4 regions of the Massilia varians genome follow, and region 2 is predicted to be linked to each of the others. Evidence: predicted binding sites of a transcription regulator. Region 2 holds the regulator's gene; each other region holds the start of a gene.
The links. The regulator sigma-54, encoded in region 2, starts transcription at its own class of promoters, with help from an activator protein. The targets are predictions, from matches to a motif close to TGGCANGNAANCTGCTTT.

Region 1: the regulator sigma-54 is predicted to act here: its motif matches at 3,693-3,710, upstream of glnA (type I glutamate--ammonia ligase).
Region 3: the regulator sigma-54 is predicted to act here: its motif matches at 2,241-2,258, upstream of MasN3_RS04470 (PEP-CTERM sorting domain-containing protein).
Region 4: the regulator sigma-54 is predicted to act here: its motif matches at 3,006-3,023, upstream of MasN3_RS05925 (PEP-CTERM sorting domain-containing protein).

The regions. Positions count from the first base shown of each region.
Region 1 is NZ_AP026966.1:1,505,061-1,510,451, reverse strand. Features, by position in the region: gene ntrC (nitrogen regulation protein NR(I)) at 1-395, opposite strand, end outside; gene glnL (nitrogen regulation protein NR(II)) at 458-1,531, opposite strand; gene MasN3_RS07005 (DUF4124 domain-containing protein) at 1,528-2,049, opposite strand; gene glnA (type I glutamate--ammonia ligase) at 2,208-3,623, opposite strand; gene MasN3_RS06995 (rhodanese-like domain-containing protein) at 3,910-4,368, shown strand; gene MasN3_RS06990 (CocE/NonD family hydrolase) at 4,468-5,391, opposite strand, start outside.
Region 2 is NZ_AP026966.1:825,836-831,226, reverse strand. Features, by position in the region: gene MasN3_RS03840 (enoyl-CoA hydratase/isomerase family protein) at 1-516, opposite strand, end outside; gene hpf (ribosome hibernation-promoting factor, HPF/YfiA family) at 669-1,022, opposite strand; gene MasN3_RS03830 (RNA polymerase factor sigma-54) at 1,081-2,556, opposite strand; gene lptB (LPS export ABC transporter ATP-binding protein) at 2,571-3,344, opposite strand; gene lptA (lipopolysaccharide transport periplasmic protein LptA) at 3,365-3,922, opposite strand; gene lptC (LPS export ABC transporter periplasmic protein LptC) at 3,958-4,560, opposite strand; gene MasN3_RS03810 (KdsC family phosphatase) at 4,589-5,131, opposite strand; gene MasN3_RS03805 (KpsF/GutQ family sugar-phosphate isomerase) at 5,131-5,391, opposite strand, start outside.
Region 3 is NZ_AP026966.1:963,257-968,647, forward strand. Features, by position in the region: gene MasN3_RS04450 (M20/M25/M40 family metallo-hydrolase) at 1-308, opposite strand, end outside; gene MasN3_RS04455 (BLUF domain-containing protein) at 375-788, opposite strand; gene MasN3_RS04460 (SPFH domain-containing protein) at 1,045-1,926, shown strand; gene MasN3_RS04465 (hypothetical protein) at 1,939-2,160, shown strand; gene MasN3_RS04470 (PEP-CTERM sorting domain-containing protein) at 2,301-2,858, shown strand; partial or broken gene MasN3_RS04475 (group II intron maturase-specific domain-containing protein) at 3,312-4,150, shown strand; gene MasN3_RS04480 (hypothetical protein) at 4,215-4,520, opposite strand; gene MasN3_RS04485 (hypothetical protein) at 4,517-5,326, opposite strand; gene MasN3_RS04490 (DUF882 domain-containing protein) at 5,331-5,391, opposite strand, start outside.
Region 4 is NZ_AP026966.1:1,277,391-1,282,781, forward strand. Features, by position in the region: gene MasN3_RS05910 (hydrogen peroxide-inducible genes activator) at 1-276, opposite strand, end outside; gene MasN3_RS05915 (PilT/PilU family type 4a pilus ATPase) at 421-1,608, shown strand; gene MasN3_RS05920 (adenylyltransferase/cytidyltransferase family protein) at 1,623-2,096, shown strand; gene MasN3_RS05925 (PEP-CTERM sorting domain-containing protein) at 2,171-2,890, opposite strand; cyclic di-GMP riboswitch class I at 3,298-3,383, shown strand; gene MasN3_RS05930 (S8 family serine peptidase) at 3,480-5,267, shown strand; gene MasN3_RS05935 (metallophosphoesterase) at 5,367-5,391, shown strand, end outside.

The DNA.
Region 1 (5,391 bases), 680 kb from region 2:
TCGGCGGGAGCCGCTTCCACGCTGGCTTCGCGCAGGCTTTCTTCCAGCGCGCGGCGGATCAGGGCCACCGCCTTGTCGATGTCGAAGGGCTTCGCCAGATAATCGAAGGCGCCGCCCTGGAAGGACGCCACCGCCGAATCGAGGTCGGAAAACGCGGTGATGATGATGACCGGCAGGCCGGGATGGCGCGCCTTGACGGCGCCGAGGAGTTCGATGCCGGATTCGCCCGGCATGCGGATGTCCGACACCAGCACCTGCGGCGTATCGGTCTCGAAAGCGGCCAGCGCGTCGTGCGCATTGGCGAAGCTGCGGGTCTCCAGGCTTTCGCGCGCCAGGGCTTTTTCCAGTACCCAGCGGATCGATGCGTCGTCGTCGACAATCCAGATTGGTTTCATGTGTTCGTGGTTCCCGCAATATGGATAATTCGGGGACTCACGGTGGACGCTGCTGCGCCTGCTTATGGCAGGGGAAGCAGGATCCGGAAATCCGTCAGTCCAGGCCGGCTTTCGCACTCGATCACACCCAGGTGCTGTTGCACGAAGGTCTGCGCCAGCGTCAGCCCGAGGCCGCTGCCGCCTTCGCGCCCGGAGACGAGCGGATAGAAGATGCGGTCGCGGATCTCGGGCGCGATGCCCGGTCCATTGTCGATGATATGCAAATCTAATGCCAGCCCATAGCGGACCTTGGCCAGGGTGACCTGGCGCGCCACCCGGGTGCGCAGCACGATCTCGGCATCGCCCGCCGCGATGCGCTTGAGCAGGGCCTGGGCCGCGTTGTGGGCGATGTTGAGCACCACCTGGATCAGCTGCTCCATATCGCCCCTGAACTCGGGGATCGAGGCGTCGTAGTCGCGGCGGATCGCAAGGCCGGTGGGGAACTCGGCCAGGATCAGGCTGCGCACGCGCTCGCACACTTCGTGGATGTTGACGTCGCCGACGATGTGGGGCTTGCGGTGCGGCGCCAGCAGGCGGTCGACCAGGGTCTGCAGGCGGTCGGCTTCCTTGATGATCACCTGGGTGTATTCGGACAGGTCGGCAAGGTGATGCGGCGGCAGCTCGAGCTCGAGCAGCTGGGCCGCGCCGCGGATGCCGCCCAGCGGGTTCTTGATCTCGTGCGCCAGGTTGCGGATCAGTTCCTTGTTGGCCTGGCTCTGGTCGAGGATGCGTTCCTCGCGGTCGAGCTTGAGCTGCTGGACGTTCTCGCGCAGTTCGATCAGGAGTTCGTCCTCGCTCAGGGCGCTGACGATGCTGTTGACGTGCAGCGGCTCGCGCCCATTGCGCTGCAGGACGAGGTCCTGGCGCAGGTCGGCGTACTGGTGCGCCAGCGCCTGCCCGCACAGTGCGGCCAGCTCCTGGCCGTTGGTAAACAGTTCGGGCAGCGGCGCGCGCTGCAGCGATTTCAGCGACAGTTCGAGCAGGTTCTCGGCGGCCGGGTTCGCGTAACGCACCTCGCCCGCGGGTCCGAGCAGCAGCACGCTCGAGGCCAGCAGGTCGAGGCCGGCGAAACGCGACGCGGCAGCCGGAGCGCTCATCGGATATTGCTGATCTCGCGCTGCAGCGCTTCGATGTTGCGCTCGGTGCGGCCGATCTCGTCGCGCATCGAGGCCACCCGCTCCTGGTACTTGGCGTAATTGCGCTCGTTGCCCTGGCGCTCCGGCTCGCCGTTGTTGAAGTCGCGGCGCAGATCAAGCAGCTTTTTCTGCTCGATGCGCAGCTCGTCGTTGAGGATCTCGCGGCGGTCGTCGTCGCGCGCCCGCTGCTGGGCCGTGTCGACGCGCGGGAAGCTGGCCGGGCTGACGGCAGGCGCCGCCCCCCCGTTCATCGGACGCACGGCCGGGATCGGCGCCGAAGCGCGCGGCGCCGGCGCCGGTGCATAGCCCGGCAGGTCGAGGGCCTTGCAGCCGCGGCGAGCGGTGTCGGTGAATTCCACGCGGCCCTGGTCGTCCACGCATTTATAGACGGCGCCCTGCGCCTGCGCCCCGTTGTGGAGCGCCATGGCGGCGGCCAGGACAATCATGGAGCGGCTGACGAAGTGAGTTGTCTTTCCCATCAGAAATCAGTCTGCACAATAAACGTGCATGCATTGTAGACCGGGCGAGTGTACAGGAAGGATGAAAAAAGGCGGGGAAAGCCTCCGCTTTCCCCGCCTTTGTTACAGACCCTTACGCAGCGTGATGCACGAGCGCAACGGTTCCGTTGACTGCCTGATTACGACGAGTAGTACATGTCGAATTCGACCGGGTGCGGGGTCATGCGCATGCGCTGCACTTCGTTCATCTTCAGCTCGATGTAGGCATCGATCATGGCGTCCGAGAACACGCCGCCGCGGGTCAGGAACTCGCGGTCCTTGTCCAGGGCTTCCAGCGCTTCCTCCAGCGAGGCGCACACCGTCGGGATCAGCTTGTCTTCTTCCGGCGGCAGGTGGTACAGGTCCTTGGTCGCGGCTTCGCCCGGGTGGATCTTGTTCTGGATGCCGTCCAGGCCCGCCATCAGCAGCGCGGCGAAGCACAGGTAGACGTTGGCCAGCGGATCCGGGAAGCGGGTCTCGATGCGGCGGCCCTTCGGGTTGGCCACGTGCGGGATGCGGATCGAGGCCGAACGGTTCTTGGCCGAGTAGGCCAGCTTGACCGGGGCTTCGTAGCCCGGCACAAGGCGCTTGTACGAGTTGGTGCCCGGGTTGGTAATCGCGTTCAGGGCGCGCGCGTGCTTGATGATGCCGCCGATGTAGAACAGCGCGGTTTCCGACAGGCCGGCGTAGCCGTCGCCGGCAAACAGGTTCTTGCCGTCTTTCCAGATCGACTGGTGCACGTGCATGCCCGAGCCGTTGTCGCCGTTGATCGGCTTGGGCATGAAGGTGGCGGTCTTGCCGTAGCTGTGGGCGACGTTCCAGATCACGTACTTCATGTTCTGGGTCCAGTCGGCGCGCTCGACCAGGGTCGAGAACTTGGTGCCGATTTCGTTCTGGCCGGCGCCGGCCACTTCGTGGTGGTGCACTTCGACCGGGATGCCCATCGATTCGAGGATCAGGCACATTTCCGAGCGCATGTCCTGGAAGCTGTCGACCGGCGGGACCGGGAAGTAGCCGCCCTTGACGGTCGGGCGGTGGCCGCTGTTGCCGCCTTCGATGTCCTTGTCGGTCGACCAGGAGGCTTCGTCCGAGTCAATCTTGACGAAGCAGCCCGACATGTCGATGCGCCACTTGATCGAGTCGAAGATGAAGAATTCCGGCTCCGGGCCGAAGTAGGCGGTGTCGCCGATGCCCGACGATTTCAGGTAGGCTTCGGCGCGCTTGGCGATCGAACGCGGGTCACGGTCGTAGCCCTTGCCATCCGACGGTTCGATCACGTCGCACTGCAGGAACAGGGTGGTCTCTTCCATGAACGGGTCGATGTTGGCGGTGGCCGGGTCCGGCAGCAGCAGCATGTCGGACGCTTCGATGCCCTTCCAGCCGGCAATCGACGAACCGTCGAAGGCGTGGCCCGACTCGAACTTGTCTTCGTCAAAGTGCGAGACCGGCACGGTCACGTGGTGCTCCTTGCCGCGGGTATCTGCAAAGCGCAGGTCAACGAACTTCACTTCGTTGTCTTTGATGAGTTGAATTACGTCTGCAGCCGTCTTTGCCATTCGTATCTCCTGATTGAAAAGGGGGTGCCGCGCCGGAAGACCTCGCAGCGGGGCAACTTGCCGTACATAAAAGCATGAACCATGCCAAGCTGCCGTTATGAACAAATGCACAATGCTTCGTTGGAAATCGCCCGACTCCGGCCTACAATCTTCCCACCAAGGCATCGCCTGGCAGTGCAGTGCCGCACCATCTTGGTGCGCGCGCAGCGCCGATGCACCATCGCAGCGCAGGATACACCGAACCAAGTTGGTGCATCGACTTTTCTTGTTCAAAACGGATCACATCATGACGACTACCGAGACCATCCTTGCCCAAGCCCGCCAGCGCGCCAGCGGCCAGCCCTATGCCGGCGCGGTCACGCCCGAAGAGGCCTTCGCGCTCTTGCGAAGCGATCCGCGCGTGAAGCTGGTCGACGTGCGCACCGACGCCGAGCGCGACTGGGTCGGCCGAGTCGCGGTTCCCGAGACCCAGCACGTCGCGGTGCAGTGGGCCACCTATCCGGGCGGTGCGCCGAATCCCGCCTTCGCTGCCCAGCTCGAGCAGGTGGCGCGCAAGGATGAGGTGCTGCTGTTCCTGTGCCGTTCAGGGGTGCGCTCGCGCCACGGCGCGCGGGTGGCGACCGAGCACGGGTTTGCCGAGTCCTACGACATCCTGGAAGGCTTCGAGGGTGACCGCGATGCGGAGGGGCACCGCAAGACGGTCGGGGGCTGGTGCAAGGCCGGGCTGCCCTGGGTTGGCGCGTAGGGTGGACGGCTTCGCCGTCCGCGCGTTCAAACCGGGCGTGAATAGCCTGTACGTCTATTCAAACGGTGGTTGAACGCGCGTTCGGCGGAGCCGAACACCCTACGGCATCACCATCAGCTGCAGTCCCGACGCCGCCCCCGGCGCGCGGTACACGCGCTGGGTCGCCTTCCTGAAATCTTCCGGCTTGGCCTTCGGGATATGGGTGAAGGTCTGCGGGTTCAGGTCGATCAGCGGGAACCACGAACTCTGCACCTGCACCATGATGCGGTGGCCGCGCCGGAAGGTGTGGTTCACCTCGCCGATGTCGAAGCTGATCGCTTCTTGCTTGCCCGGAGTGAAGGGCTCGGGCTTCTCGAAGCTGTTCCTGAATTTGCCGCGCAGCGGATTGCCGCGCACCAGCTGCTGGTAGCCGCCCAGGTTCAGGCTCGGCGGCGCGACGTCGTTGCCCTTGCGCTCGACCGCCGGCGCCGGATAGTCGCTCGGGTAAACGTCGATCAGCTTGACCACCCAGTCGGCGTCGGTCCCGGTGGTCGACACGAACAGCTTCGGCACCACGGAGCCGACCACGGTCAGGTCTTCTTCCAGCACCTCGCTCTGGTAGACCAGGACGTCGGGGCGGGTGGCGGCGAAGCGCTGGTCCGACACCATGTACTCGCGCGGCACGCCCGTGGCCGGGTAGCCGATGAAAGGCACCGGCTTCTTCGGATCCGCGACATACTCGTCGTAGCCGGCGCCAGATGCGGCCGGCTGCTGCCAGCCCAGCGTGCCGTTCGGGCCGAAGTACAGGGTGCGCGCCTTGGCGGGCGCCGGCGGCCACGCAGCATAGCTGCGCCAGACATTGGTGCCGGTCTCGAACGCCGTCACGGCGGGCAAGGCACGCGCCGGCTTGACGCCCTTCAGGTGCTGCTCGAAGAAGGGGAACTGGATCTCGCGGCGGAAGTATTCGCCCGTTTTGGCATCGAAATTCACGTGGCCGAGACGAGCGCCGTCGCTGCGCGCCCAGCCGCCGTGCACCCAGGGTCC
Region 2 (5,391 bases):
GGTCAGGCCCAGGTACTGGCCCAGCTGGCCCGGCGCATGCGACAGGAAGTGGCTGCCGCCGACGTCCGGGAACAGGCCGATGTTCACCTCGGGCATGGCCATCTTGGTGCGGTCGGTCACGATGCGCAGGCCGCAGCCTGGTCCGCCCTGGGCGATGCCCATGCCGCCGCCCATCACCACGCCGTCCATCACCGCGATGTACGGCTTCGGATAGAAATGAATCAGGTGGTTCAGTGCGTATTCTTCGGTGAAGAAGTCTTCCAGCAGCGCGCTGCCGCCCATCGGGCCGACCTGGCCCATCTCGTGGAAGAAGCGGATGTCGCCGCCCGCGCACAAGGCCTTCTCGCTGCTGCTGGTGATGACCACCGCGTCGATGCCCGCGTCATCCTTCCATTGCAGCAGGATGGCGCTCAGGGCGCGCACCATGTCAAGCGAGAGAGAGTTCAGGGCTTTCGGCCGGTCGAGCGTGATGACGCCGGTGCGGTTGGCAGCGCGGGTCAGGACGGTATCGGTCATGATGGTCTTCTGTGGTCGAAAAGACATGCATTCTACAGAACATTTGTACAAATACGGAAGCAAGAAAAAGTAACAGGTATTGTACAAAAGCAAAAAGGGCGTCCCCTCAGACGCCCTTGCTGTTGTGCTACAGCTGGTTCGCAAACGGTGCGTTACGCAGCGGCGGCTTCTCCGTTGTCCGGAAGGCGCTTGTGCGCCACGTGGTTATGATTTTGCAGCATGGATTTGTGTTTCAGAACCTGCCTGTCCAGCCTGTCCATCAACGTGTCGATGGCCGCATACATATCCTGGGCCGCACTCGCCACGTGCAGAATTTTTCCCGATACCTGTAGGTTGATCTCGGCCTTTTGCCGTTTTTCTTTTTCAGTGAGGTTATCGATGGCGAGGAACACGTGGGTGTCGATCACGTGGTCGAAATGGCGGGTGATGCGCTCGAGCTTATTCTGAACGTATTCACGGATGGCGGGGGTGACTTCGAGATGGTGGCCGCTGATTGTGAGGTTCATACACACTCCTTTGGGAAGGTGCCCTGCCCGCGCCACAAGGTGAGAGTGGGCAGGTGCTTTACAGGGATTTGCGGAGGCTGACGGGCGGAATCTTGAGCGCTTCGCGGTATTTGGCAACCGTCCGGCGCGCAATGACCATACCTTGTTCCCCGAGCATCTCCGCGATCTTGCTGTCGGATAGAGGATTCCTAGGGTCTTCTGCTCCTGTCAATTGCGCAATAAGCGCGCGGATCGCCGTCGAGGAGGCTTCTCCCCCCGCTTCGGTGGCGACGTGGCTTCCGAAGAAGTACTTCAACTCAAACATGCCGTGCGGGGTCAGCATGTATTTCTGCGTGGTTACACGTGAAATCGTGCTCTCGTGTAGGCCTAGTGTATCAGCTATCTCACGCAAAACAAGAGGGCGCATGGCAACCGCGCCGTGGCTGAAAAAGTTGCGCTGGCGCTCGACGATTGCCTCGGCCACACGCAGGATCGTGTCGAAGCGCTGGCGCATGTTCTTGATCAGCCACTTGGCTTCCTGCAGTTGCGCGCCCATCTGGCTTTCGCTCCTGCCCTGCTTGAGCAGGTTGGCGTACAGGCTGTTCACGCGCAGCTTCGGCATGACTTCCGGGTTCAGCGTTACCTGCCAGCCGTTCTTGGCGCGGCGCACGATCACGTCCGGCACCACGTAGTCCGATACGCCCGAGGAGAAGGCCGCGCCGGGATGCGGATTGCATTGGCGGACCACGGCCTGCACCTCGCGCAGGTCTTCGTCGTCGCAGTCGAGCGCCTTTTTCAGCTTGGTGTATTCGCGCTGGGCGAACCAGCTCAGATAGCCTTCGACGATTTTCAGGGCGAGGCGCCGCGTCACCAGGGGAACGCCCGGCATGCGGCGGATCTGCAGGGCCAGGCATTCGGCCGCGCTGCGCGCGCCCACGCCCACCGGGTCCAGGCTCTGCACCAGCGCCAGCGCGCAGCGCAGTTCGTCCATCTCGATCTCGAGTTCCTGCGGCAGGCGTGCATGGATCTCGTCGAGCGGCTCTTCCAGGTAGCCGTTGTCGTCGAGCGCATCGATCACCAGCTCGGCCAGCGCGCGGTCGCGCATGCCGCAGGCGCTCAGGCGGATCTGCTCGGCCAGGTGCTCGCGCAGCGTGATGCCGTCGGCTTCCAGCTGCGGGCGGCCGTCTTCGTCGTCGCCGCTGCGCGCCCCGCCGCCTTCACCACCCCAGTCCATCTCGGCATCGCCGCGCTCGCCGTTGCCCTCGCCATCGGCGCCCTCGTGCTCGGCCTTCGCGCCCTCCTGCGCCACCGAATCCGGCGGGGCGGGCGGCGCTTCGCCATTGGCCGGCGCGGTATTGATCGCGCCGTCCGCCAGCAGCCGCACCGAGCGGTCGAGCGGATCGTCGAGCCGTTCGAGCAGCGGGTTGTCGTGCAGGATCTGCTCGATCTCCTGGTGCAGTTCGAGCGTGGAAAGCTGCAGCAGGCGGATCGACTGCTGCAGCTGCGGCGTGAGCGCCAGGTGCTGCGACGTGCGTAACTGGAGAGACTGTTTCATGCCCGATGCTCTGATTACATCCTGAAGTGCTCGCCGAGGTACACGCGCCGCACGGATTCGTCGGCGATGATGTCGTCAGGGCGGCCCGAGGCCAGCACCGCTCCCTGGTTGATGATGTAGGCGCGGTCGCAGATGCCGAGCGTCTCGCGCACGTTGTGGTCGGTGATCAGGACGCCGATGTTGCGTTCCTTCAGGAAGCGCACGATGCGCTGGATCTCGATCACCGCGATCGGGTCGACGCCGGCGAAGGGCTCGTCGAGCAGCACGAAGCGCGGATTGGTCGCGAGCGCGCGCGCGATCTCGACGCGGCGCCGCTCGCCGCCCGACAGCGACAACGCCGGGTTCTCGCGCAGCTTCTCGATCTGCAGTTCGGCCAGCAGGGTGTCGAGGCGCTCGTTGATCTGGTCCTTGCCCAGTGGCTTGCCGTCCTCGTTGCGTTGCAGCTCCAGCACGGCGCGGATGTTCTCCTCCACCGTCAGCTTGCGAAACACCGAGGCTTCCTGCGGCAGGTAGGACAGGCCCAGCACCGCACGGCGGTGGATCGGCAGGCTCGAGATGTCGGTGCCGTTGATGTCGATGGTGCCGGCATCCGACGGCACCAGGCCGACGATCATGTAGAAGGAAGTGGTCTTGCCGGCGCCGTTGGGGCCGAGCAGGCCCACCACTTCGCCGCACTCCACCTGCAGCGATACGTCGCGCACCACCAGGCGCTTGCCGTAGCTCTTTTGCAGGCCTTTGACGATCAGGGTACTGCAGCCGTCGACCGCGGTCGCCGCTTCCGCGTTCATGCCTGCGCTCATGGCTGCCGTCATTGCTTGGCACCTTCGGCGGGCGCCGCGGTACGGCGCGGCGCGATGATCAGGGTGCCGCGGCCGCCGCCGACCTTGCTCTGGCCGGTGGGATCGTTGCGCACCTGCGCGACTTCGCGGCGGTTGTCGTAGGAGATGAACGGGCCCTTGATCTCGTTGGCCAAGCGGCCGTTCTCCAGCTCGCGCACTTCGGCGTTGTTGAACAGCTTGACCAGTTCGGCGCGCTCGTCGTATTCGATGCGCTGGGCCTGGCCCTCGACCCACAGGTTGGGACCGCCGTCGCGCTTCTGGCGGAAAGTCGCCAGCTTGCCGTTGTTGGCGGTCAGGGTCACGCTCATGTAGCCCTCCGGCGTTTCCTTCACCAGGGCGCGGTCGGACTTCAGCACCAGGGTGCCGCGCGTGAGCACGACGTTGCCGGTCAGGATGCGGGTCTGGGTGACCTCGTCGACGTCGAGGGAATCGAAGTTGATCACGGCCTGCTTGAGCGAATCGGCACGCTCGGCCGAGGCGCCGAAGGCGGCCAGGCTGAGGAATACGGCAGCGATGATTTTTTTCATGTTCTTGCTTTGTCCTGGGTTGACGCGGCGCGGCGCTACTGCCGCTGCGCGCGTGGCGGATAGACGATCTGGCCGCGGCTGGCCAGGTGCAGCTTCTGGGTCGCGTTGTTGGCCACCATGCCGGTGCCGGTCACGGTGGCGGCCCCCAGCTGCATTTCGATCGCTTGGTCTGTCTTGAGGATTTCTTCGTCGGGCAGCACGGTCAGCGCCTGCGTCTGCACGCGCAGCGCTTCGCTGGTGGGCGTGGCCGGGCGCTGGATGTCGACGTTGCCGAGCAGTTCGACGCGATGTTCTTCATGGTAAAGCTCGGCGCGGTTGGCGACGATGGTCATGCGCGGGCGGCCGGGCGTGATGCCCTGCATCACCGGCGCCTCGACCTGGGACACGTCGCCCACTGGCGTATGCGCCAGGCGCTTGCCCGACACCACGTAGCTCGGCTTGCCCTGTTCCGTCATGCGTACGAAGGAGAAGTTCTCGACGATGTAGTCCGGCTCGTCCCCTGGTCCGCCGAGGCGGGCGTCACCACCCTCGCCTTCCATCACCTGCACCAGCCAGAAGCTGCCGAAGGCGCAGAAGGTCGCGATCATCATGATCGTCAGCAGCTTCCAGCGGTGGGCGGTGCGCTTGTAGGTGACCATGTCGTGTCCCGTGTCCGATATCGCCGTATTAAGCGAAATACGGCGCCAGCGCCTGTTCGTAGGTGCCCTGCGCGCGCATGACGAGGTCGCAGACCTCACGCACGGCGCCACGGCCGCCCGCGTTCTTGGTAACGTAGTGCGCGCGGTGCTGCACTTCCGGGTGGCCCGACGGCACGGTGACGGCGAAGCCGACGCGGGTAAACAGCGGCAGGTCGATCACGTCGTCGCCGATGTAACCGCATTCCTCCGGCGTCACGCCCGTTGCTTGCAGCAATTCTGCGAAGCCGACGCGCTTGTCGTGGATGCCCTGGTAGACGTGCGAGATGCCCAGGTCGCTAGCGCGCTTGACCACGATCGGCGACTTGCGCGCGCTGATGATGGCGGTCTTGACGCCGGTCTTGTTCAGCAGCTGGATGCCGAGGCCGTCGAGCACGTAGAAGGTCTTGGTGACTTCGCCGTCCGGGCCATAGGTGAGGCTGCCGTCGGTCAGCACGCCGTCGACGTCGAAGATCATCACTTTGACGCGCGCGGCGCGCTGCATGAATTCGGTTGCAGTGATCAAACCACTCATCAGATCACCTTGGCGCGGGTCAGGTCGTGGATGTGGAGCGCGCCGACCAGGCGACCGTCCTGATCGACGACCAGCATCTGGTTGATGCGGAATTCTTCCATGACGGCGACGGCATCCACCGCCAGCTGTTCCGGATGGACGCGGCGCGGGTTGGCGTGCATCACGTCGCGGATGCTGATGTTCGAAAAATCGGTCACGCGCTCGATCAGGCGGCGCAGGTCGCCGTCGGTGAAGACGCCGACCGGACGCTGCTGCTCGTC
Region 3 (5,391 bases), 140 kb from region 2:
TGCTTGCCCATGCGGTTGGCGACCAGGTGGCCGGCGCGCCCCATCGCGCGCGGCATGTCGATCCAGACGGTCTTGAAGCCCAGCGCGTCCAGCTCCTGGCGAAACACCTCGCCGGTAGCGCGCACGCCGGCCAGGTTGAAGCTGCCGCTGTTGATGCGGGCGCTGCGTTCGAGCAGCTTGATGGCGTCGGGCTGCCAGGCCTTGACCTCGTCGGCGATGCGCTGCTCGGTTGGCGACAGGCCCTGGGCCTGTGCGCCCGTGGCGAGCAGTGCTGCCAAAACGAAGGAAAGGGCGAGTGTGCGCGGCATGACGTCATCCTGTGCAATGAAGATGCGCAACTTTACTACGGCAAGCGTAGTGGGGAAAACCTCGGCTCAGCCTTTGAACAGTTTCAACAAGGTCACCGCCGGCGAGGCGGAACCGATCTTGCGATTGCTCCGGATGGCGTCGATGACTTCGACAAGCTCGTCGTACTTGTCGGCCTGGCGTTCATCCAGGTTGGTCATGTTCATGTTCCAGCGAGGAAAAGTACGGAAGCTTGCCGGCTCGTTGTAGAGCACGCGCGAGTTCTTGTGGCGGGGATCGCTCTCGATTTTTTTGTACAGCTTGGCAAGTGTCGGGGCGGGGCCCTCGAGCACCTGAAGAAACCATCCGCCGTTGTAGAACAGGCTTCCTGTCACATCGATCAGCTCGTTATTGGAGCGCGCCTTGACATGGATCTCGCGCAGATCGTCGACCGACATCTTGCGCACCGCTTGACTAACATAGACGAGTTGATTGATTGACATAAGTTCTTTCTAAAGGGTTAAAGGACTGATCCAGTTGAACCGCGCGGGAACCGCATTTATACTAAGAAAAATTACTTTTATCACGGAAACTCTAGTAAATGAACCGATAAAAGCGGGTCAATAGCTGTTTTCCCATGTTGAGGTGAGTGATTCTTCAATTCGCATAGTCCCGTGTCTGTTGGAATTGCTTGACAATCATTTTTAGTGATCTTAAAGTGATATCACTTTGATGTTACCTAGCCAGGAGGAGTCGAGCATGCACGCAGCACCTACGCGCCACGAAAAGGCGTTCTCATCCGTGAATGGTTACCTGGCGGCCGCTGCCGGCGTTGTCCTGCTCCTGGCCGCCATCTACCTGTTTGCGTCAGGGGAGTTTCCCGCCATCGTGGCGAGTTTCCTCGTGGGCCTGGCCGCTGCCGCCTGCCTGGGCGGCCTGTTCATGCTCCAGCCTAACGAAAGCGCGATCCTGACCCTGTTCGGCAAGTACATCGGCACCGACCGCAGCGAAGGCCTGCGCTGGGCCTTTCCGCTGTACGTGAAGCGGCGCCTGTCGCTGCGCGCGCGCAATTTCAACGCCCCGACGCTGAAGGTCAACGACAAGCGCGGCAATCCGGTGGAGATCAGCGCGGCGGTCGTCTGGCGCGTGCGCGACACCGCCCAGGCCGTGTTCGAAGTGGATGACTTCGAGCGCTATGTCGCGATCCAGGCGGAAGCGGCGCTGCGCCACCTGGCATCGCAATACGCCTACGACGAGGGCGAGGACCTGCCGGAAGGCGAAACCACGCTGCGCGCCGGCATGGACGTGGTGGCCGACGCCCTCAAGCGCGAGCTGCAGGCGCGCTTCGAAGGGGCGGGTGTCGAGGTGCTCGATGCAAAGCTTACCCATTTGGCATATGCTGCCGAGATTGCGCAGGTCATGCTGCGTCGCCAGCAGGCCGAGGCAATCATCAGCGCCCGTGCCAAGATCGTGCACGGCGCGGTCAGCATGGTGGAAGCGGCGCTGCGGGGCCTGTCCGAGCGGGGCATCGTCGAGCTCGACGACGAACGCAAGGCGGCCATGGTGAGCAACCTGCTCGTGGTGCTGTGTTCGGACAAGGAAACCCAGCCGATCGTCAACACGGGCACACTTTATAACTAGCAGTCGAAGAGCATGGCAAGTCCTGGCAAAAAAGCGTTTCCTTTACGGATAGACCCGGCCTTGTGGGAGGAGTTGCAGCGCCTGGCCGCCCGCGATTTGCGCAGCGTGAACGCGGAGATCGAATTCCTGCTCAGGGAAGGCCTTGCCAGGCGCGGCATCAGACATGTCGAGGCCAGGGGCAAGGGCGACGAGGCAGGCACGGAGCAGGGCGCCGAAGCATCAGGGGAGATTTAACAATTCGGTGTCGGATTTCTTTACACTAATAAATTTTTTACAGAGGCATTAATTCTTTCCTCATAGTAGAAAGTTCTAGTTGGCATGGATGTTGCTTCATATGGGTCATGCACCATCCATCAGAATGAGGTAATTAATCCATGAAACAATTCTTCAAGGTTGCAATCGCAGCCGCCGCCTTCGCCACCAGCACCTTTGCGCAAGCAAATGTGATTGAGATCAAAGCAGACTACAAGTCGAACACCAAGCTGGTCGCTACCAACGCCAGTGCCGGTTTCTTCTTTGATCTCTCGTTGCTGAATCTTGCCAATTTCACGTTCAACAAGGGTGTCGATGTGATCGAATCCGCATCCTTGACGTTCAATCTGAATGACAATGGCGGCACCGAGGCCTATACCATTCAAATCGGATCGAACCCGATCTACAAGAGCCCAGTCATGGATATCCCTAACAGCGGCGCGTTGTACACCTATGCTGTGCCGACTGCCGATCTTCTCAGCTTCGCCACTACCGGCGTGCTCAATGGCAGCGTCAAGCGTGATGCCGGCAATTTCACCTTCAAAACGGTCACCCTCAACGCCAGCATTCGCCAGGCCCAGGAAGGCTCGTCCGCCGAAGTGCCTGAGCCGCTCGGCGTCACGCTGTTTGGTATCGGCATGATGGGGCTGCTCGCGGCACGCCGTAAAGCAAAGGCCTGAACCGCTCTTGCTCATCAAAATAGCCTGCGCTTGCAGGCTATTTTTTTATGGGTGCGCCCAGCATGGGCGCACTCCTGCGGGTGAAAGTCCCGCCGCGAGCTGACCACAGTGAGCGAAGTGAAGCGCAACTGCGGAAGGGTAACCGACCGTGGGAAGGAAGCGTGGAGCATAAGTCACGGGCCGAGGAACACGAACCGCATAGAAGGCGTTGCCGATCAGGGCGAGCGGGCCCATAACCGCGAAGCTCTTGTGGTCAAAGCAAAGCGGCGTAGATGCGGCGGCTGTGTGATGAAGGAGTGCGGCCCTTACCTGGGGACGCCCCGCCTTGTGCCTGAAAGGGCGACGAAAAAAAAATCGGAGCGGGGTCTCAGCAGAGGTCATAGTAGTCGGAGGTAGCGCCGGGAAGGCTCGACTCCGCCGACGAAGGACCAAACGAGTGGGAGTGAATCCGATATGCCGATGCAGAAGGTACAGCGTCAGATGCCCGCTAACGCGGGGCGGGAAGCCGTAGGGCAAGGTGAAGCCATGCCTGACGCTTTCAGCGACGAAGCGTTCTGCCCGCGGCATGCAACCGGAAACACGGGGTCGGCGCTGTTGCAAGCGGCGCTGACGACAGAGAACCTGCGGCGGGCGTTCAAGCGTGTGCGGGCCAACAAGGGAGCTGCCGGCGTGGATGGACTGGACATTGACCAGACTTCACGGCTGCTGGCGACCGAATGGCCACACATACGGGAACAACTGCTGACGGGGACGTACCGGCCCAAGCCGGTACGTCGGGTGACGATACCGAAGCCCGACGGTGGCGAGCGCGAGCTCGGCATTCCGACGGTGACGGATCGGCTGATCCAGCAAGCACTATTGCAGGTGCTGCAACCGATCCTTGACCCCACTTTCAGGTCAAACGCAAGGTGGCGGAAAAGCCGCTGCAGGCTTACAAGCAACGCATTCGGGAACTGACCTGCCCGTCCGGCGGACGCAGCATGCCGGATGTGGTGCAGGGACTTCGTTCCTATATGCTGGGTTGGAAAGGGTACTTCCAGCTGGCGCAAACCCCAAAGGTCTGGCGCGGACTCGATGAATGGTTGCGGCACAGGCTGCGAGCTATCCAGCTCAAACACTGGAAACGCGGAAGCACCATGTATCGGGAACTGCTCAAGCTTGGGGCTTGGCGGTCGGCAGCAAGGCACGTGGCGGCGAACAGCCGCCGCTGGTGGCACAACAGCGATAGGCTACTCAAAACAGTAATGACTATCGGCTACTTCGACCGACTGGGCGTACCTCGCCTGTCCTAACCTCAACTACTCGAACCGCCCGGTGCGGACCCGCATGCCGGGTGGTGTGGCAGGGGAGCGGCCCTCAGGGCCGTCCCCTATGCCGATCCGGGCCTGTTCGCGTCTTTGCAACAATGCCGGCGGGATTGATAAGAACGACAAATTCGGAAAACCGTCCTGCGCCGCTTGCGGACTGATACAGCCAGGCCTCGTAGCCGCTGTCGAACACGACGCTTTTGGTCGGCCCGAACGCCGCCAGCAATTGCGCCTTGGTGGTCGTGCCCGGGATGACGCCCTGCTGCAGGCGCTCGGCCGGCACCTGCGTGCCCGGCGGGGCCGCCGTGGTGGCGCAGCCGGCCAACAGGAGGGCCGCGAACAGCGCCCGCTTCATGGCGCATCCTCCATGTAGTCGAACTCCACCAGCGTATCGTCCGGCCAGGACTTGTCCCAGATCGGCGCATAGAAGGTACGGTCCAGCATGACCTGGCAGTCGCAGTACTGCAAGTCGGCCTTGCTCAGTTCTCCCCCCGCATACAGCATGCTGAAGGGCAGGGTCTCGACCCGCTCATGTGCCCCGTTCGCGGCGCGCAGGCGGACCGAGAATACCGGCCGTTCGGCGAAGAACAGGTAATTGCCGTTCGGGCTGTTGCACACCTGCTCGGGCGTGCTCAAGGCATTGGCGATCCAGCCGAACAGCGGAGAGCTGTTGGAGACCAGTCCGGCTTCGACACCCACCAGGCATTCCAGGCGCATGTCGCCCAGGCGCCGGGTGCCGGCGGGCAGGCCGGGCGTGATGATCTGCGCGCGCCAGGTCATGCTGGTGGTCTTGCGGTTGGCGAGGACGGCCGCGTCTTCGCGCAGCGCGGTCTCGTGACGCGGCAGGACGAAGCTGTTGTCCGGCGCCACCTCGACCGGCACGCTGACCGTGTCGCCCGCGATCCGCAGCGTGATGCCACGCATGTCGACGGTCGGCAGGCGCGGCAGCAGCTGGAAGCGCAGCGGCGCGGAGGGCGCCAGGGCATGCTCGCGTTCGAAGCGTTCCATGCCCTTGATCATTTTTCTGTAGGATTTGTCGACCGGATCGCGCGTGGATTGCACCTTGACGGTCGCAGGCTGCCCTGCGGCTTGTGCGTGGGCAGCCTGGTGCCCGGCCAGAACGGCCAGGCCGAGGACGACGCGGACCAGGAGCCGCGTCATGGCCTTACCAGTAACGGACGCGGCCGGTGTCCATGTGGACGAACTGCGAGCTGGCATAGTAGCCG
Region 4 (5,391 bases), 450 kb from region 2:
CGGCCCGGCCAGCGGGTCCTTGTTCTGTTTCGCCAGTTCCCTGATGGCGGCGGTCTGCTCCAGCACGCGTTCGGCCTGGGCCACGATCTGCGCGCCCAGCGGCGTGACGGAGACTTCGGAGCCGCCGCGCTCGAACAGCGTCACGCCGAGTTCGTCCTCGAGCTTCTTGATGGCGACGGAGAGGGTGGGCTGGGCGACGAAGCAGGCTTCGGCGGCATGGCCGAAGTGTTTGGCGCGTGCGACGGCGACGATGTATTTCAGCTCGGTCAGTGTCATAGGCTTTTCCAGAATGTCACGGCTGGCAGGCCGTAACATCCTGACACAATGTTGGCATTAAGTCAGCCAGGATTTCATCACCCCCGCATCATAGTCGATATAATTGCCTGGCAGGATTTCCGCCTGCGTTTACGCGAGGTACCCATGTCGTCGACCTTCGGCCCGGCGGAAGCCCAGGCCTACATCCACAAGCTGCTGACGGTGATGCACCACCAGGGCGGCTCCGACCTGTTCATCTCCAGCGATTTCCCGCCCAGCATGAAGCACCAGGGCGCGATGAAGCCCCTGAGCCAGCAGCGCCTGTCTGGCGAGGTCACGCGCGCGCTGGCCCTGTCCCTGATGAACGAGCGCCAGCGCCTCGAGTTCGAGACCGAGATGGAGTGCAACTTCGCGATCTCGCTCCCCGGAGTATGCCGCTTTCGCGTCAACGTCTTCGTGCAGCAGCAGAGCGTGGGCATGGTGGTGCGCACGATCGCCTCCGAGATTCCGAACTTCGAGAAGCTCGACCTGCCGGACGTGCTGAAGGACGTCGTGATGACCAAGCGCGGCCTGGTGCTGGTGGTCGGCGGCACCGGTTCCGGCAAGTCCACCACGCTGGCGGCGATGATCGACTACCGCAACAGCCATTCGGCGGGCCATATCATCACCGTGGAAGACCCGGTCGAGTACGTCCACAAGAACAAGAACTGCCTGGTCACGCACCGCGAGGTGGGCGTCGACACGCACTCCTGGCACAATGCCCTGAAGAACACGCTGCGCCAGGCGCCGGACGTGATCCTGATCGGCGAGATCCGCGACACCGAGACCATGGAACACGCGATCGCCTTCGCCGAGACCGGCCACCTGTGCCTGGGAACCCTGCACGCGAACAATGCCAACCAGACCCTGGACCGCATCATCAACTTCTTCCCGGAAGAGCGCCGCAACCAGCTCCTGATGGACCTGTCGTCCAATTTGCGCGCGGTGGTGTCGCAGCGCCTGATCCGTACCGAGGACGGCAAGGGCCGCAAGGCGGCCATCGAGATCCTGCTGAACACGCCCACCATCGGCGAGATGATCCTGAAGGGGAACTTCCAGAACATCAAGGAGATCATGCACAAGTCGCGCGAGCTCGGCATGTGCACCTTCGACCAGGCCTTGTACGAGCTGTACAACAAGGGCTACATCGGCTACGACGAAGCGATCCGCAACGCCGACTCGGCCAACGGCCTGCGCCTGCAGATCAAGCTCTCGGGCGAGCGCAAGGGGCCGACTGGTGCCGGCGCCGGCGCGGCCGAGCTGTCGATGGCGATCGAGGAAGAACCGGACGGCGATGCCCCCACCACGACTTAACCAGACAAGAACCCATGCCTGCATTCGAAAACAAGATCTGCACGCGCGCCGACCTGGCGCAGCGTATCGCCCAGTTGCCCAAGCCGGTGGTGCTGACCAACGGCGTGTTCGACATCCTGCACCGCGGCCACGTGACCTACCTGGCGCAGGCGCGCGAACTGGGCGCCTCGCTGGTGGTGGCGGCCAACACCGACGCCTCGGTGAAACGCCTCGGCAAGGGCGACGACCGCCCGCACAACACCCTGGCGGACCGCATGGCGGTGCTGGCGGCGCTGGAGTCGGTGAGCCTGGTGGTGGAGTTCGACGAGGACACCGCGCTCGAGGTGGTGCTGGAAAGCCGCCCCGACATCTACGCCAAGGGCGGCGACTACGACATGACGGCCATCCCGGAAGGGCAGGCGGTGCTGGCCTATGGCGGGCGCGCGGTGGCGATCGATTTCGAGCACGACCGCTCGACGACCAAGCTGGTGGCCAAGATCAGGGGCTGAGCTTGGCTTCGCCGGACGGCCGCCTGTCGACGGGGCGGCCGTCCATGCGGCGCTTGCCGGATCCGGCAAGCGTGTTATGCCGAGGCCTTGCGGCTGCGGCGGCGCAAGGCCGTCATGCCGGCCAGGCCCAGGCCCAGCAGCGCGACACTGCCGGGTTCCGGCACCTCGTTACCGCCGCCTTCGCCTTCGATCGCGATGCCGAAGAAGTTGTCGGCGCTGCCTTGCGCGTTCAGCAGGGATGCCGACAGGCCGATGCGGTTGGTGGCACTGAGCACCCCGTTGACGCCGCTGATACCCGCGTCGTCCAGGACGAAGCCATATCCGGAATTGCCGTTGCCGGTCTGGGTCGTCGGAAAGACGACCGGTTTGTTCAGGCTGGTGGAATAAAGGATGGCGCCAGCCATCGAATACACCGTCAGGGTCATCGCGTTGAGCGTAATGCCATTGGTAGCAGCGGCGCCAGGTTCATTCGGATTGAAAATCAATAACAGGTTGGCCGCGTCGGTAATGCCGAGTTGGCCGAATGAATAGGTCGCATTCTTATTGCCACCGTCCGCGGAAACGTTACCCGTGGTAACGTCAGCCGATCCGGACCAGCCAACGCTTCCGGACGCGCTCGTGTTGTCGCCCCTGGGTTTCAAGGACAGAATCGAACTGACATTGCCGAAGCCGGTGCCGCCCAGGTCCACCGTGTCATTCGGCGGCAGGGCCTGAATAATGCCTGCCTGACTCGACATGCAAATACCCGACAGGGCTGCGGCGATTACCATTTGTTTGAATAGATTTCGGCTCATCATCATTCCTTTCAGTGACAAAACATTCCCAATTGAAAATCCCGCTTTGGTGCGAGCTGGTGTCGATCTGATAAGTAATTGATTAATAAAAACTTTTTCAGAATCACCTTTGGTTTATGCAGGATTCATACCAGAATTTGTATTTACAATAAATTCAAATACTTAAAACGAGGAGGAATGCAACGATCAATGAAAGTGTCAAATTCATCGACAACATTCATATCAATGTAGATTCTTTATATAAATGGTTAATGTTGCTGGAGGTGAATTGAATATGACAATAAAGTTAAGTGAATTAAATACTTGGCAATCGTCTTGTTATTTGGTTAAAGCTGTAAAAGATTTCTCTATATCAAAAAATACCCCTTTGTTTGTTGCCTTGCGGAATTAGATCAACTATATTTACGAACTGAAAAAGGCAAACCGTGCGAAAGCGCGGGACGCAAAGTCACGGTCTACCGGGCGCAGGCCCCATGACGGCAGGACTGCCAGAGCAAGTACACTTCCCGGATTCCGCCGTGCGGTCCGGTGTGGAGGCGTGCGTTCATGCGGCAGTCCTGTCGAGAGCAAACACTTAACAGGAAATGCCATGAACTTCATTCACATCCCCTTCGTGCTGCGCACCCTGACCCTCGCCGTGCTCGGCGCCAGCGCCGTTTCCGCCGCAGCCGCGCCAGCCAACGATGACCTGCTGGTCAAGGGCCGCATGCTGGTCGAAGTCCGCGACGGCGTCACGACCGATTCGCTCGGCAAGATGATCGAGACGCCTGGCCACAAGCGCTACAAGCTCGGCCAGAGCGGCATCTACATCGTCGACCTGCCGGCGAATGCCTCCGAAAAGGCCGTGCTGGCACGCCTGAAGAACAATCCGCACGTGAAATCGGCCGAGCAGGACCGCCTGGTGCCGAGCACGCTCGCGGTGAACGACCCCTACATCGGCAGCGCCTGGCACGTCGGCAAGATCGGCGCCAACGCCGCCTGGGACCTGGCCCAGGGCAGCGGCGTGACGATCGCGATCCTCGACTCGGGCATCGACGCCGCCCATCCGGACCTGGCGCCGAACCTCGTCGGCGGCTACAACGTGTACGATTCGAACACCAACCTGGCCGACGTCTGCGGCCACGGCACCTCGGTCGCGGGCGCCGCCGCCGCGGTCAGCGACAATGCTATCGGCGTGGCCGGGATCGCCGGACGCGCGCGCATCATGCCGGTGCGCGTCGCCTACAAGAAAACCACCGACGGCGGCTGCTATGCCGCCTACAGCACCGTCGCCAGCGGCCTGATCTACGCCGCCGACAACGGCGCCCGCGTCGCCAACGTCAGCTATGGCGGCGTGACCACCAGCTCCTCGGTGACCAGCGCGGCGAACTACATGAAGTCGAAGGGCGGCCTGGTGTTCGTTTCGTCCGGCAACACCGGCACCGACCAGGGCTTTGCCCCCAACAGCGCCATGATCGTGGTCGGCGCCACCGACAGCAACGACAACCGCGCCAGCTGGTCGAGCTACGGCAGCTTCGTGACCCTGACCGCGCCCGGCAGCGGCATCTGGACCACCCGCATGGGCAACGGCTACGCCGCCGTGAACGGCACCTCGTATGCGAGCCCGGTGGCAGCCGGCGTGGCCGCGCTGATGATGGCCGCCGCCCCGACCCTCAGCAACAGCCGCATCGAAAGCCTGCTGGCCTCGACGGCGGTCGATCTGGGCACGGCTGGCCGCGACAATGACTTCGGCTACGGCCGGGTCGACGCCGCCGCCGCGGTCAAGGCGGCGCTCGCCGCCGCCCCGGCCGTCGACGGCAGCGCGCCCAGCGTCGCCATCCAGGCTCCGCTCGGCAGCAGCACGGTGTCCGGCCTGGTGGCCGTCGATGCGGTTGCCAGCGACAATGTCGGCGTGACGCGTGTCGACCTGCAGGTCAACGGCACCACGGTGGCCAGCGACACCAGCGCGCCCTATGGCTTCAGCTGGAATTCGGCGGGCGTGCCGAACGGAATGGCCAACCTGGTGGCCGTCGCCTTCGACGCCGCGGGCAATGCGGGCCGTTCGGCCAGCGTGGCCGTCAACGTCGCCAACGCCACCACGGTGCCGACGGCGGGCAAGGACACCAGCGCGCCGGTCGTCAGCATCGTCAATCCGGTGGCCGGCGCGGTCTCGGGCAACGTCAAGGTCAGCGTGAGCGCCAGCGACAACCTGGGCGCCGCCGCGCTGTCCCAGCAGCTGCTGGTCAATGGCGCCGTGGTGGCGCAGGGCAGCGGCGGCACCCTGTCGTACACCTGGAATACGCGCAAGCTGAAACCGGGCGCCCATACGCTCCAGGCGATCGTGCGCGACGCCGCCGGCAACGTCGGCAGCGCCAGCGTGAGCGTGACGATCCGCTGAGCTTCAAACGCCGCTTGTCCTTCCAGCGCCCGGTGCACCGTACCGGGCGTTGTGCATTTCGTGGCAAGATTGCCGGACCTTAGACAGACAGGAGTCCGCATGCTGATCGCCCAAGTCACCGACC